Pyxidicoccus trucidator: one gene and its partner. The protein of the gene in region 1 interacts with the protein of each later gene in a pairwise test. Links are inferred from orthologs where the notes say so. Each region holds a gene or a part of one and is shown in the gene's direction. Other genes may lie near its edges.

The links.
Region 2: the proteins of secG (region 1) and secA interact in binary tests that used the Escherichia coli proteins (3 or more experiments, as listed by UniProt). The link is inferred for Pyxidicoccus trucidator from one-to-one orthologs.

What each region holds. Positions count from the first base shown.
Region 1 is NZ_JAAIXZ010000010.1:8,974-16,389, forward strand. What follows is about bases 1,943-4,923. They hold secG (preprotein translocase subunit SecG), read left to right. Parts: upstream 1,943-3,213; coding sequence 3,214-3,633; downstream 3,634-4,923. Other genes in these bases: G4D85_RS26390 (phosphoglycerate kinase), read left to right, coding at 1,943-2,290; tpiA (triose-phosphate isomerase), read left to right, coding at 2,338-3,111; G4D85_RS26410 (CHAT domain-containing tetratricopeptide repeat protein), read left to right, coding at 4,029-4,923. Also shown: gap (type I glyceraldehyde-3-phosphate dehydrogenase), read left to right, coding at 52-1,062; more of G4D85_RS26390, read left to right, coding at 1,103-1,942; more of G4D85_RS26410, read left to right, coding at 4,924-7,416. UniProt on the Escherichia coli protein: Subunit of the protein translocation channel SecYEG. Overexpression of some hybrid proteins has been thought to jam the protein secretion apparatus resulting in cell death; while this may be true it also results in FtsH-mediated degradation of SecY.
Region 2 is NZ_JAAIXZ010000005.1:109,336-117,121, forward strand. What follows is about bases 2,713-6,063. They hold secA (preprotein translocase subunit SecA), read left to right. Parts: upstream 2,713-3,031; coding sequence 3,032-5,863; downstream 5,864-6,063. In the rest of the region: G4D85_RS16315 (M23 family metallopeptidase), read left to right, coding at 1-737; G4D85_RS16320 (GGDEF domain-containing protein), read right to left, coding at 791-1,495; 23S rRNA (cytidine(2498)-2'-O)-methyltransferase RlmM, read right to left, coding at 1,539-2,561; rpsB (30S ribosomal protein S2), read left to right, coding at 6,246-7,241; tsf (translation elongation factor Ts), read left to right, coding at 7,396-7,786. UniProt on the Escherichia coli protein: Required for protein export, interacts with the SecYEG preprotein conducting channel.

The sequences.
Region 1 (7,416 bases):
CGTGACGACACGTGGGCCTCGCGCTCACGCCCTGCAAGGAGACACTTGGACATGGCTACCCGTATCGCCATCAATGGCTTCGGTCGCATCGGTCGCTGCATCCTGCGCGCTGCCCTGAGCCGCAAGGAGGACCTCGAGATTGTCGCCATCAACGACCTCGACAAGCCCGCGGCGCTGGCGCACCTGTTCAAGTACGACTCCGTGCACCGCACCTGGCCGGGCACGGTGAAGTCCACCGAGAAGGGCATCGTCGTGGACGGCAAGGAGATTGCCGTCACCGCCGAGAAGGACCCGACGGTGCTGCCCTGGAAGTCCATGAACGTGGACGTGGTGCTGGAGTGCACCGGCCGCTTCACCGCGCGCGAGGGCGCGGAGAAGCACCTGAAGGCGGGCGCGAAGAAGGTCATCATCTCCGCCCCGGCCAAGGGCCCGGACATCACCATCGCCTACGGCATCAACCACAACGAGTACGACCCGGCCAAGCACCACGTCGTCTCGAACGCCTCGTGCACCACCAACTGCCTGGCGCCCATCGCCAAGGTGCTGGTGGACAACTTCGGCATCGAGAAGGGCCTGATGACCACGGTCCACAGCTACACCAACGACCAGCGCATCCTGGACCTCACCCATGACGACATGCGCCGCGCCCGCGCCGCCGCGCTGTCCATGATTCCCTCCAGCACCGGCGCCGCGAAGGCCATCGGCGAGGTGATTCCGCAGCTCAAGGGGAAGATGCACGGCATCTCCGTTCGCGTGCCCACCCCGAACGTGTCGCTGGTGGACCTGACGGTGAACACCCAGAAGCCCGTCACCGCCGAGGCCGTCATCGAGGCGTACCGCAAGGCCGCGGACGGGGCGCTCAAGGGCATCCTCCAGTTCAGCGACGAGCAGACGGTGTCCGTGGACTACAACGGCAACCCGCACTCGGCCATCTTCGACTCCACCAACTGCTTCGTGGTGGGCGACAACATGCTGAAGGTCATGGCCTGGTACGACAACGAGTGGGGCTTCTCCAACCGCATGGTCGACACGGCGAAGTTCCTCGTTTCCAAGGGCGTCTAGTCCCAGGGCGTTGAAGGGCACCGAGAGGGGAAGGACCGAGATGATCCGCTACATCGACGACCTGCAGCTGACCGGGAAGCGTGTCTTCATCCGCGTGGACTTCAACGTCCCGCTGGAGGGGCGGCGCGTGACGGACGACACCCGCATCCGCGAGGCGCTGCCCACCATCCGGCGAGCGCTGGAGATGGGCGGGAAGGTCATCCTGGCCTCCCACCTCGGCCGGCCCAAGGGCGCGGACCCCAAGCTGTCGCTCGAGCCGGTCGCCGTGCGGCTGGCCGAGCTGCTCGGCGGCAAGCACGAGGTCATCCTCACGGATGACTGCATTGGCGACGGAGTGAAGAAGCAGGTGAAGGAGCTCAAGGAGGGCCAGGTGGTCCTCCTGGAGAACCTCCGCTTCCACAAGGAGGAGGAGGCCAACGACGAGGCCTTCGCCCGCGAACTGGCCGCCAATGCCGACGTCTACATCAACGACGCCTTCGGCACCGCGCACCGCGCCCACGCCTCCACCGCCGGCATGGTGCCCTTCGTGAAGGAGAGGGCGGCGGGCTTCCTGATGCGCAAGGAGATTGAGTACCTGGGCAAGGTGCTCAAGAACCCGGAGAAGCCCTTCGTGGCCATCCTGGGTGGCTCGAAGGTGAGCGACAAAATCAAGGTCATCGAGAGCCTGCTGCCCAAGGTGGATGCGCTGCTCATCGGCGGCGCCATGGCCTACACGTTCCTCAAGGCGCAGGGCGTCGAAGTGGGCAAGAGCCGCGTGGAGGGGGACAAGCTGACCCTGGCCACGCGCATGCTGGAAGCGGCGCAGCGGCTGAAGGTGCCGCTCGTCCTGCCGGTGGACCACATCGTCGGCACGGAGCTCACGGAGAACAGCGTCGCGAAGGAGACGCCGGACAACGCGATTCCTCCGGACATGATGGGCCTGGACATCGGCCCCAAGACGCGCGCCATCTACTCGCAGCACATCCGCGACGCGCGCACCGTGGTGTGGAACGGGCCCATGGGCCTCTTCGAGGTGAACAAGTTCGCGGAGGGCACCCGCTCGGTGGCCGCCGCCATGGCCATCAACACCCAGGCCACCACCGTCATCGGCGGTGGCGACAGCGCGGCCGCCGTGGAGCAGATGGGCTTCGCGGACAAGATGAGCCACGTGTCCACCGGCGGCGGCGCCTCCCTGGAGTTCCTTGAGGGGCGTGAATTGCCGGGTATCAAGGCGCTGGAAACGCGGTAGGCTGCGCACCCGCAACGCAACCTGTACCTACACCCCTGGGGGGTTACATGGCCGCCGCTGCTCGTCGTCGGAAGATCGTCGCCGGCAACTGGAAGATGAACAAGACGGTGCCCGAGGCACTGGCCCTGGTTCGCGAGCTGCGGGGGCTGGTGGCCCCGCTGGGGGACACGGTGGAGGTGGTGCTGGCGCCGACGTTCGTCGCGCTGCAGCCGCTCCACGTGGCGCTGGAGGGCGCGCCGCTGCAGTTGGCGGCGCAGAACTGCCACTGGGAGACGTCGGGTGCCTTCACCGGCGAGGTGTCCGCGCCGATGCTGGCGGAGCTGGGGTGCGCCTACGTCATCGTGGGGCACTCCGAGCGCCGGCAGCTCTTCGGCGACACGGACGAGCTGGTGAACAAGCGGGCCCGGGCGGTGCGGGCGGCGGGGATGACGCCCATCGTCTGCGTGGGCGAGACGCTGGCGGAGCGCGAGGCGAACCAGACGCTCGAGGTGGTGGAGCGCCAGGTGCGCGGGGCGCTGGCGGGGTTCGAGGCGAAGGACGTGGCCACCTTCGTCCTGGCGTACGAGCCGGTGTGGGCCATCGGCACGGGCCGCAACGCCACGTCGGCGCAGGCGCAGGAGGTCCACGCGGCCATCCGGGCGCTGCTCGGACGCCTGTACGACGGGGAGACGGCCGGGCGGGTGCGCATCCAGTACGGCGGCAGCGTGAAGCCGGACAACGCGGCGGAATTGCTGGGCCAGCCGGACGTGGATGGGGCGCTCGTCGGCGGGGCCAGCCTCAAGGCGGCCGACTTCGCGGCCATCGTCAAGGCGGCCTCTTAAAGAGGGGCCGGAGCTGGAATGGGTGGGCGGAAGAAGTTGTCACCCGTTCACCAGTTTGTGTAGGGTGCGCCTCCTTCTCACGGAACGTCTGGAAGACCTCCCATGCTGACCTTCGTCACGATCGTGCACGTCATCGTTTGCGTGTTCATGATCTTCGTCATCCTGCTGCAGCCCGGTAAGGACGCCGGCATGGGCTCGGCCCTCGGCGGCGGCGCGGCCACGAGCGCCTTCGGCGGTCGCGGTGCGGTGACCTTCCTGAGCAAGCTCACGGGCGTCTTCGCGGCGCTCTTCTTCTTCACGTCGCTCGGCCTGTCCTTCGTGGGGCTGCGCTCCTCGGTGGCGGCTGGCGGCTCGGTTGCCGCGCCTCCGGCGCAGACGGCTCCGGCGACCCCGGGTGCGACGACGCCCGCAGCTCCTGGCAGCATGGAGCAGCCGCGCGGTGAGACGCCCGTTCCGCCTACGCCCTCCGAGGGTGCGGCGGCGCCGACGTCCGCGCCGCCTGCTCCCGCTCCGGCGCAGTAGGCGTCAGGAAGAGCCCGGCTCACGCGTTGGTTGAAATTGTCGTTGCGTGAGTCGGTGAGGTTCGGTAGATGGAGCGCGCAGCAAATGCCCAGGTGGTGGAACTGGTAGACACACCAGCTTGAGGGGCTGGCGCCGCAAGGTGTGCGGGTTCGAATCCCGCCTTGGGCACTCCGATAAAGGCCTCCGAGTCGAAAGACTCGGGGGCCTTTGTCGTTTCAGGGCTCGGTGTGTCCTGCCGATGTGCCCCAGTGGGCCGCCGGATCTTCCGTGCTACCTCCTGCTCCGATCCGGATTCCTCTGGCCCGCCTGCATGATTCTCCGGGTCATCGGCTCTATCCGCCTGGGTGAGCTGTCACGGCCGGGAAGTCGAACCCGGACAGGCTCCAGGAGCGGACATGCGGCGGGTTCGCGGGTGGATGCTGGCGGTGCTGCTGTGCTGTGCGGCAGGCGCGGCGGACGGGGAGGACTCCCCGGTGGCGCGGCTGCGGGAGGCGCAGACGGCTTTCGACGAGGCGAACACGTACTGGGAGGCGGGCCAGTACGCGGAGGCGCTCGCGAGGGGAGAGCAGGCGCTGGCGCTGCGCGAGGCAGTGCTCGGGGGCGCCCATCCCGACGTCGCCCGGTCTCTGGACTGGCTCGGGGGGCATCAGCTGCTTCGGGGGGAGTCCGCCCGAGCCGAGCCGCTCCTTCAGCGAGCGCTCGCGATTCGGGAAGCGGCCCTGGGCGCGCGCCACCCGGAGGTCGCTCAAACGCTCAACACCCTCGCCACCCTCTACCTGGCCCAGGGGTTGTACGGCCGCGCCGCGCCGCTCTACTTGCGTGCGCTGGCCATTCGGGAATCAGCCCTCGGCAAGAGCCATCCCCTTGTCGCCGAGTCGCTCAACGACCTCGCCGCCCTCTACCTGACCCAGCAGCTGTACGCGCTAGCCGAGCCGCTCCTTCAGCGCGCGCTCCCGATACGGGAAGCGGCGCTCGGCCAGCACCATCCGGACGTCGCTCAAACGCTCTTCAACCTCGCCAGGCTCTACTCGGGTCAGGGATTGCTCGCTCGTGCCGAGTCACTCCATGTGCGCGCGCTGGCGATACGGGAAGCGGTTCTCGGAAAGAACCATCCGGACGTCGCTCAGTCGCTCACGGGCCTCGCCAGGCTCTACGTGCAGCAAGGGTTCTACGCTCGTGCCGGGCCGCTCGACGAGCGCTCCCTGGCCATTCGCGAAGCGGTTCTCGGCGAAAACCCTCCGGATGTCGCCAGCTCGCTCACCAGCCTCGCCAGCAACTACTCGGGTCTGGGTTTGTTTGTTCGTGGCGAGCCGCTTCTTCGACGCGCGCTGGCCATTCGGGAAATGGCCCTCGGCAAGGGCCACCCGCTCGTCGCCCAATCGCTCGGCAGGCTCGGGAGACTCTACGTGGAGCAGGGGTTGTATGGCCGTGCCGAGCCGCTCCTGCATCGCGCGCTCACCATTCAGGAGTCGACCCTGGGCGGGAACCACTTCGCCGTCGCCGAGTCGCTCTTCGACCTCGCCACCCTCTACATGGCCCAGGGGTTGTACGGCCGGGCCGGGCCTCTCTACGCGCGCGTGCTGGCCATTGATGAAGCTGCCTTGGACAAGGACCATCCCGTCGTCGCCGACTCGCTCATCACCCTCGGCGACCTCTACGGGGCCCAGGGGTTGTACGGCCAGTCCGAGCCGCTCTACACGCGCGCGCTGACGAGTCTGGAGGCGCGCCGCGGCAAGAGCCATCCCTACGTTGCCAGGTCGCTCATCGGTCTCGCCAACGTCTATCAGGCCCAGGGGGCCTATCGCCGCGCCGCGCCGTTCTACGCGCGTGCGCTGGCCATCATGGAAGCCTCCCTGGGCAAGAACCATCGCGGCGTCGCCTTCTCACTCAACAACCTTGCCGGCCTTTATGCGGCCCAGGGGTTGTACGGCCGGTCCAGTCCGCTCCATGAGCGCGCGCTCGCCATTCTGGAAGCGACTCACGGCAAGAACCATCCCAGCGTCGCCGCCACGCTCAACCACCTCGCCGTGGCCCGTCTGGCCCAGCATGACCTCGCCGAGGCCCTGGCGCTGTTCTCCCGTGCCTTTACCCTGTCCGAGCAACGCCTGCGTCAGGAGGCGCTCGTCTTCTCCGAGTCGCGTCTGGCCAGCTTCCTCCAGCATCTGCGCTCAGACGAGGAGCGACTCTATGCGCTGCTGCGCGCCCATCCCGGCGACGCGAGCGTCAGGCGCCTGGCCCTTGGCGCCGCGCTCCTTCTCAAGGGCCGCTCCGTCGAGGAGAGCGCCGACATCTCTCGCGCCGTCTACCGGAGCCTCGGTGAGAAGGAGCGCGACATCTTCGAGCAGCTGGGGCGGCTGCGCACCCAGCTGGCGCAGCTGTCACTCCAGGGCCCCGGCTCGCTGCCCCTGCCCGCCCACCAACAGCGCCTCGAAGAGCTCTCCGGGCAGGCCGCCGCCCTCGAAGCCGACCTGGCCCGGCGCTCCGCCCCGCTGCGTGAGCTGGCCTCGCTGCCGGCTCCCGCGGAGATTGTCGACCGGGTCGCCACGTCTCTTCCCGGCGACGCGGCCCTCGTCGAGTTCATCACCTACGAGGACCGCCCGCTGGTGCTCGAGCCCGGTACGCCCACGTCTCCGCGTCCCAGCCAGTTGCGCTACCTGGCGCTGGTGCTCTTCCCTGACGCCACCATCCACTTCCAGGATCTGGGCCCCGCCGAGTCCATCGACCTTGCCGCCTCACACTTGCGAGACGCGCTGGCCACCCGCGACGCCAACTTTCGGGTTCCCGCCCAGGCGCTCTACCAGCTCGCCTTCCAGCCCCTGCTGCCGCTGCTGGGCAATACCCGCCGCCTGTTCCTCTCGCCGGACGGCCAGCTCGCCCTGGTGCCCTTCGCCGCGCTGCACGATGGCCACGAGTTCCTCGTGGACGCCTTCGACTTCACCTACCTCCCCTCGGGAAGGAACCTGCTGCCGCGCCCCCAGGAGAGCAACGCCCCAGACTCCGTGGTCGTCCTCGCCGACCCGGACTTCAGTGCTGTGCTTCCAGCACTGCCTCCTTCCAAGGGGGACACTTCCATGCTGGCGGCGCGCTCCCTCCCTGGTGCGCGCTCCTCCTCCACGCTGCGTGCGGACCTGGCGTCGCGAGCGTGGGCTCCCGCCCCGCTGCCCGGCACCCGCCAGGAGGCCGAGAGCATCAAACGCCTGCTGCCCCAGGCCGAGCTCTTCCTGGGCGCGGAGGCCACCAAGGAGCGGCTGCTCCAGCTGCCTCCCCCTGGCATCCTCCACCTGGCCACCCATGGCTTCTTCCTGGAGGACGCGCCCGGGCCCCCGGACTCCCGCGCAGTGGGCCAGTTCGGAGCACTGGGCGAGGACTCCCTGGCACCGAGCCTTCCAGACCCCCTGCTGCGCTCCGGCCTCGTCCTCGCTGGCGCGGGCGCTCCGGCACCCTCCAGCGCCAGTCCCGCCGACGCTCCTTCTGACAGCGCGCTGGTGACGGCGCTGGAGCTGGCGGGCCTCAACCTATGGGGCACCCAGCTGGTGGTGCTGTCCGCGTGCGACACCGGCCGAGGCGACGTGAAGCTCGGCCAGGGCGTCTACGGGCTTCGCCGCGCGCTCGTGGTGGCAGGGGCCGAGACGGTGGTGATGAGCCTGTGGAAGGTGAACGACGACACCACCCGGCGGTTGATGGAGGTCTACTACCGCAAGCTGCTCGCGGGCCAGGGCCGCGCCGCCGCACTGCGCGAGGCCATGCTCTGGCTGCGGACCACCAGGCCGCATCCACACGATT
Region 2 (7,786 bases), on another replicon or contig:
TCCTCCGCGAGGAGAACCTGACGCTCCGCTCGCAGCTCAAGTCGGTGCGCGAGCGCATCGAGCACATTGGCTCCACGCTGGACCGGGTGGAGCGATTCGACCAGAAGCTCCGCGCCATCACCCTGCTGTCGGACCCGCAGCGCAACCTGGCCATGGGCCCCACGGAGCCCGAGGCGGGCACCACGGCGCCCACCACCGACACCCAATTCACTCAGCTCACCACCACGGAGACGCCCAAGGCGCTCCTGGGGCGGCTGGACAGGCTGAGCGCCGAGGCCACCCGCCAGGAGCAGAGCCTCCAGGAGCTGCAGGCGTACTTCCAGGACCAGAAGTCGCTGCTGGCCTCCACGCCGTCCGTCTGGCCCGCGCGCGGCTGGGTGACGAGTGACTTCGGCTCGCGTCTGGACCCGTACACCGCCGACCGCGTCATGCACGCCGGCATCGACATCGCTGCGCCGCACGGGAAGGAAATCTACTCCCCGTCGGACGGCACGGTGGTCTTCGCGGGCCTCGAGGGCGGCTACGGCAACGTGCTCGTCATCGACCACGGCTACGGCATCAAGACGCGCTACGGCCACTTGGCGAAGATGCTGGTGAAGGCCGGCGACCGGGTGAAGCGTGGAGCGCTCATCGCCGCGGTGGGCAACACCGGCCGCTCCACCGGACCGCACCTCCACTATGAGGTCCGCGTCAACGGCATCCCGCAGAACCCGCGCAAGTTCATCCTCGAGGAGTAGCGAGGGCTTTCGCTCCGGCGCTTGAGCCTCGGGCTCGCGCCGGAGTGTGTCGCCTACAGCGTGCCGGGCCCGGGGACGAAGCCGTCCAGCCGCAGGCGCCGACGCTGCAGCCCGCTCGCGCGCCCGGTGCGCACCATGACGTGGGTGCGCTCCAGCTCGGCCCACACCAGCGGCCCCAGCACCTGCCAGTGCGAGGGCGCGTCCACCGTCAGCTCCAGCAGGCTCACCGTCCACGTCGGCACGTCCGCGTCGGGAGTGCCCTCGGGCAGCACACGGCGCACGTCGCGGGCCAGCCGCTCGCGTGTAGAGGCGTCCAGGTCCTCGCTCACGGTGAGCTGAGAGGTGGGCACCAGCAGCGCGGCGAGGCAGTCCGGGTGCAGGCGGAGCACCTTCGCCCCCGGGTACTGCGCGGCCAGGGACTCGGCCGTGGCGCGCAGCACCGCGTCCCCGGTGGGGAAGCCGAAGCGGGCGTTGACGTGAATCATCCCCTGCACGTCGGCGATGACGGCGCCCACGCGCCACCCGTCATGGTGGGCGTGCGTGGACAAGTCGTACTCCTCCTTGAGGAGGCTGCCCTGGGTGAGGGCGGGGACCTGGAGGGCCCCCGTCTTCGCGTCCGGGTGGCCCCGACGGGCCTGCTCGGCCTGGAGGAGCACCTCCACGGCGGCCTGCACGGGCGCCTCCCGGTGGCGCTGCAGCACCCACGGGTGGAGGGCGATGAGGGCGGTGGCGGTGGCGTCGTCGAGCGGGTAGGGCATCTTTCCCCTTGTGTAGCGCGTCGCGGGGCCCGGCGCAGGCGCTTCACTTCATGCGGTGGGCCGTCACCGTCACCTCGTCCCGGTCATGGTAGAGCTGCCGGACGACGAGGCCCTCCCAGCCTCCCTCCTTCGTCAGTGTCTGGCGCACGCGCAGCAGCATCGGGTTCTTGTCCTTCATCGGCAGCTTGATGTTGGCCACCAGCTGCCGGGCCCAGCCCTTGCGGCCCCACTTCGCCAGCAGCTGCGCCACCTCCAGCGGGCGCCACGCCATGTCGCAGAAGAGCCAGTCCACCGGCTCCTCGGGTGCGTAGGCGAAGGCGCTCTCCTGCACGTGCGTCACGCGGCGGTTGGCGGCCAGCTCGGGCATGAGCTTCGCCGGGTCCACCGCCACCACCCTCGCCCCACGCGCCACCAGCCGCTGCGTCCACCCGCCCGGCGCCGCGCCCAGGTCCACGCAGACGTCTCCGCGCCCGGGCTCGAAGGCCAGCCCGTCCAGCGCCTCCTCCAGCTTCATGGCCGCGCGCGAGGGAGACTCGCCCGCGCGCTTCATGCGCCGCCGCCCGCCCGCCGCCAGCGACAGCGCCTCGCTCGCCGGCACCGTGCCCACCACCGTCACCCCGTCCGGTGCCACGCACAGCCCCACCAGCACGGCCCCCGCCTCGCGCGCCCGCTGCGCGTCGTCCACCAGCCGCTCCGAGGGGAGTCGCGCGCGCACGGCCGCCTCCAGCGCCTCCGCGGGCGCCGTCAGCGTGTTGCCGCGCGGCGTGTCCGGGGTGAAGGCCTGCACCACCCAGGGCGCCCGGCCGGCGAGGGCCCGGACAGTCCTGGCCGCGGCCTCGGCGATGTCGTCAGGCGTGCTCGCCGTCAGGGAGACGGCCACCCGGTAGCCCGCCCGGGCGAAGGCGGGAGCCAGGCCGCCAACGGCCTCGCTCTCCACCAGCGCTTCGCCCAGCAGGCGGGGATGGGCGCCCGCCCACTCCAGCTCCTCGTAGAGGTGGGGCTCGAAGCCCGCACGGCAGGTCCACAGCCAGTGCCCCGGCCGGGCGGCCAGCGTCTGTGCGGGGATGGGTGGGACGCGGGCCCGGGGTGGGACCCGGGGAGCAGGCGGCGCGGCGTGTGCAGGCGGGCCACCCGACACGGCGGTGCTCTGGGGGCCTCGGGAAGACGGGCCCTGGGGGCCTCGGGAAGACGGGCCCTGGGGGCCTCGGGAAGACGGGCCCTGGGGGGACCGGGAGGCGGTGCCCTGGGTGCCCCGGGGGGCAGGTCCCTGACGTCCCCTGGGCGGAGCGGAGCGGCCGGGCCGGCGGGAGGGTTGCTTCGCGGAGGGGCGGCCCGCTCCGCGGCGTTGATTTCGTGTGGGGGACATTGCGTGTGCTCGGTTCCGCTTTACTGTGAGCCGCTGCGTGTACGGCGACCGGCCAAGTGGAAGTTTCGGGGGTCGCTCGTGGTTTTCAACCGGTTCTCCCTTACACCTCCTGGGATTTCCCTTCACTCGCCGCCGTCCTTCGAGGATTCTCCGGCGAGAGAGTCGACCGAATGATCGAATGGACGCTGAAGAAACTCATCGGGACCAAGAATGAGCGCGAGCTCAAGAAGGCCCATGGGAAGGTAGGCCGGGTCAACGAGCTGGAGACCCGGATGCGGGCCCTCAAGGACGAGGACTTCGTCTCGGAGACGGCCCGGATGCGGCAGGAGGTGCAGAACGGCCGCTCGCTGGACGACCTGCTGTTCGAGGCCTTCGCCCTCACCCGCGAGGCGGCGCGCCGTGTCATCGGCCAGCGCCACTACGACGTGCAGCTCATCGGCGGCATGTTCCTCCACCAGGGCTGCATCGCGGAGATGCGCACCGGTGAAGGCAAGACGCTGACCGCGACGCTGCCCACGTACCTCAACGCGCTGTCCGGCCGTGGCGTGCACGTGGTGACGGTGAACGACTACCTCGCCCGCCGCGACGCGGAGTGGATGGGGCGCGTCTACCGCTTCCTGGGCATGACCACCGGCTGTGTCCTCCATGAGCTGACGGACAAGCAGCGGCAGGAGGCGTACCGCTCGGACATCACCTACGGGCAGAACAACGAGTTCGGCTTCGACTACCTGCGCGACAACATGAAGTTCCGCCTGCAGGACTACGTCCAGCGCGAGCTGAACTACGCGATTGTCGACGAGGTGGACTCCATCCTCATCGACGAGGCCCGCACCCCGCTCATCATCTCCGGGCCCACCGAGGACAGCACCGACAAGTACTACCGGGTGGACCAGGTCATCCCCGGGATGGTGCCGGACCAGGACTACACCCTGGACGAGAAGCACCGCGCCGTGTCCCTCACGGACGACGGCATCGAGAAGCTCCAGAAGCGGCTGAGCGTGGGCAACCTGTACGACCCGGGCGAAATCGAGACGCTCCACCACGTCGAGCAGGCCCTGCGCGCGCACACGCTCTACAAGCGCGACAAGGACTACGTCGTGAAGGACGGCGAGGTCGTCATCGTCGACGAGTTCACCGGCCGGCAGATGCCGGGACGCCGCTGGTCCGACGGCCTCCACCAGGCCATTGAGGCCAAGGAGGGCGTGAAGATCGAGAACGAGAACCAGACGCTGGCGACCATCTCGTTCCAGAACTACTTCCGCATGTACTCCAAGCTGTCCGGCATGACGGGCACCGCGGACACCGAGGCGGAGGAGTTCGCGAAGATCTACAACCTGGACGTCCGCGTCATCCCCACCAACCGCAACAACGTCCGCAAGGACCTGCAGGACGTGGTCTACAAGACGGAGCGGGAGAAGTTCGAGGCGGTGGCGGAGCAGATCGCCGAGCTGCACAAGAACGGGCAGCCGGTGCTGGTGGGCACGGTGTCCATCGCGAAGAGCGAGGTGGTGGGCAACTTCCTCAAGAAGCGCGGCATCCCCCACAACGTCCTCAACGCCAAGCAGCACTCGCGCGAGGCGGACATCGTCGCGCAGGCGGGCCGCAAGGGCGCCGTCACCATCTCCACCAACATGGCCGGCCGTGGCACGGACATCCTCCTGGGCGGCAACGCCGAGGTGCTCGCCAAGGCGTCCATGGGGCCGCCGCCGGAGCCTCCCACCCAGGCGCCCGTGGACGGGCAGCCCCTGGATTTGACGGGCTACCAGCAGGCGCTGGCGGACTGGGAGAAGCAGCTCGCCGACGCGAAGGTGAAGCTGGAGGAGCAGACGAAGAAGGAGCGCGAGGAGGTGATGGCGGCCGGCGGCCTGTTCATCATCGGCACCGAGCGCCACGAGTCGCGCCGCGTGGACAACCAGCTGCGTGGCCGCGCCGGCCGCCAGGGTGACCCGGGCGCCAGCCGCTTCTTCCTGTCGCTCGAGGACGACCTGATGCGCATCTTCGGGTCCGAGCGCATCCAGGGCCTGATGGAGCGGCTGGGCATGGAGGAGGGCGAGGTCATCGAGCACGTGTGGCTGTCGCGGGCCATCGAGGGCGCCCAGAAGCGCGTCGAGGGCCACAACTTCGACATCCGCAAGAACCTGCTCGAGTACGACGACGTGATGAACCAGCAGCGCCGCACCATCTACAAGCTGCGCCGGCAGGTGCTGGCCGCGGGTGCGGGCGTCCCCCTGATTGAGTACACGGAGGACCCCAAGACGCGCGTGAAGTCCCGCTCCGAGCGCACGGTGAGCTGGGCGGACTTCAAGGAGCTCATCCTGGACTCCATGGAGGACGTCATCGTGTCCCTCACGGACACGTACGCGCCCACCAAGGGCGTGGACGGCTGGGACATGGCGGCGCTCACCCAGGGCGTGAAGGAGACCTTCGGCCTGGAGATGGGCTTCGAGGGCGTGGGCAGCCGCGAGGAGCTCCAGGAGCACATCTACAAGGCGGCGGAGAAGGTCTTCCAGGCGCGCGAGGAGGAGTTCGGCGAGAACTTCATGCGCTTCCTCCAGTACAACTACCTGGCGACCATCGACCGGCTCTGGAAGGACCACCTGCTGGCCATGGACCACCTGCGCCAGGGCATCGGCCTGCGCGGCTACGGCCAGAAGGACCCGAAGCAGGAGTACAAGAAGGAGGGCTACCAGGGCTTCATCCAGATGCTCTCCGCCATCAAGGCGCAGTTCGTCACCCAGCTCATGCACGTGCAGCCCCGCTCCGCGACGAGCGCCGCGGAGGAGGCCGCCCGCATCCAGCGCCAGCTCGCCCAGCAGCAGAAGCGGGCGGTGGAGGGGCGCGGCACGGCGGACGGCAAGCTGGACGAGGCCTCTGTCGCCGCCACGGCCCGGCCTCAGGCCGCGAAGTCCGACAAGCCCGCCGTGGGCCGCAACGACCCCTGCCCGTGCGGCAGCGGCCGGAAGTACAAGAAGTGCCACGGCGCCGCGGAGGCCAGCGTCTAGGCGCTCGCTTCCCTACACGGCCAGCAGGCAGGACGCCGGCGCGGCGCCACTCCCTCCGAGGGGGCGGCGGTCGCGCCGGTGGTCCTTTCGGGGCAGGGCAGGGGCCTGGACGTCAGCCGGGCGGGCACGGCCCGTCCGTGCCTGGACGGGGGGCGCCGTGAAGCTTGCGCCGCCCGGAAGGGTTCTGTTAAGGACCCCCCGCCCCTGGGTATGGGGTCGGGGGTATTACACCCCTGGTAGCAGGCAGCACCCACTACACACACGCTCGTGCCGGTCGCCGGTGCTTCCGTGAGTGGGGGGCCCTCTTCGGAGGGGACTCCCTCCCGGTTGTCACGACTGGAGCTTGGCGAGCGTGGCGGAAACCAACCGGAGAGAGACTCACATGGAAACGCAGGACACGCAGACGCAGGGCCAGGCGATGGCCGCAGCCAGCGGCATCACGATGCGGCAGCTCCTGGAGGCCGGTGTTCACTTCGGCCACCAGACGAAGCGCTGGAACCCGAAGATGAAGCCCTACATCTTCGGCGCGCGTAACGGCATCTACATCATCGACCTGCAGAAGACGGTGACGATGGCCCGTTCCGCGTTCCGCTTCGTGGCGGACATCACGGCGCGGGGCGGCTCGGTGCTCTTCGTGGGCACCAAGAAGCAGGCGCAGGACGTCATCCGCGAGGAGGCCGCGCGCGCCGGTCAGTTCTTCGTCACCAGCCGCTGGCTGGGTGGCACGCTGACCAACTTCAAGACCATCAAGCAGGGCATCGACCGCCTGAAGACGCTGGAGAAGATGGCCGAGGACGGCACCTTCGACCGGCTTCCGAAGAAGGAAGTCGCCCAGCTCGAGCGTGAGCGCGAGAAGCTGGAGAAGAACCTGGGCGGCGTGAAGGAGATGTCGAAGCTGCCCCGCTGCGTCTTCGTCATCGACCCGAAGAAGGAGCACATCGCCATCCACGAGGCGAGCCGCCTGGGCATCCCCGTGATTGGCCTGGTGGACACCAACTGCGACCCGGACGGCATCGACTTCGTCATCCCGGGCAACGACGACGCCATCCGCTCCATCAAGCTCTTCACCTCGAAGATCGCCGAGGCGTGCCTCGAGGGTGCGGCGCGCTACCGCGCGTCCGGCGCCGCCGAGCGCGACGAGCAGGAGGAGCGTGAGGGCCGTGACGACCGCGGTGACCGCCGTGACGACCGCCGGGGCCCGCGCCGCGGCGACCGCCGTGACGACCGCGGTGGCCGTGGTGGTGACCGTGGCGGCGACCGCGGTGGCGACCGCCGGGGTCCGCTCGTGGAGATGAAGGGCGCCCCCGTCGCCGCCGAGCAGCCGGCCGCCGAGCAGCCGGCCGCCGAGGCGGGCGGCGAGACGCCGGCGGCCGAGTAGCCGCCCCCTCCCTCACGTCGGTTTCAAGGCGGCCGGGTGGCGCAGCTGCGACCCGGCCGCCCCTGTTTCCTGTGTACCGCAGTACCCCTTTTTCAAACCCCGATGCTCCGCCCGGCGCGCCGCGCCCTCGTAGTGGTGGAGGCTGGAGACGAACATGGCTGAGGTCAGCGCCCAGATGGTGAAGGAGCTCCGCGAGAAGACCGGCGCGGGCATGATGGACTGCAAGAAGGCGCTCGCCGAGAGCGCCGGGGACTTCACGAAGGCCGAGGAGTGGCTGCGCAAGAAGGGCATCTCCCGCGCCGCCTCCAAGGGTGACCGCGTCGCGGCCGAGGGCATCATCGGCACCTACGTCCACGGTGGCCGCATCGGCGTCATCGTCGAGGTCAACTGCGAGACGGACTTCGTCGCCCGCAACCCGGACTTCCAGGACCTGGTGAAGGACGTGGCCATGCAGGTCGCCGCGACCAACCCCAAGTACGTCCGCCGCGAGGAGGTTCCTACCGAGAACCTCGACAAGGAGCGCGAAATCGAGCGCGAGCTGCTCA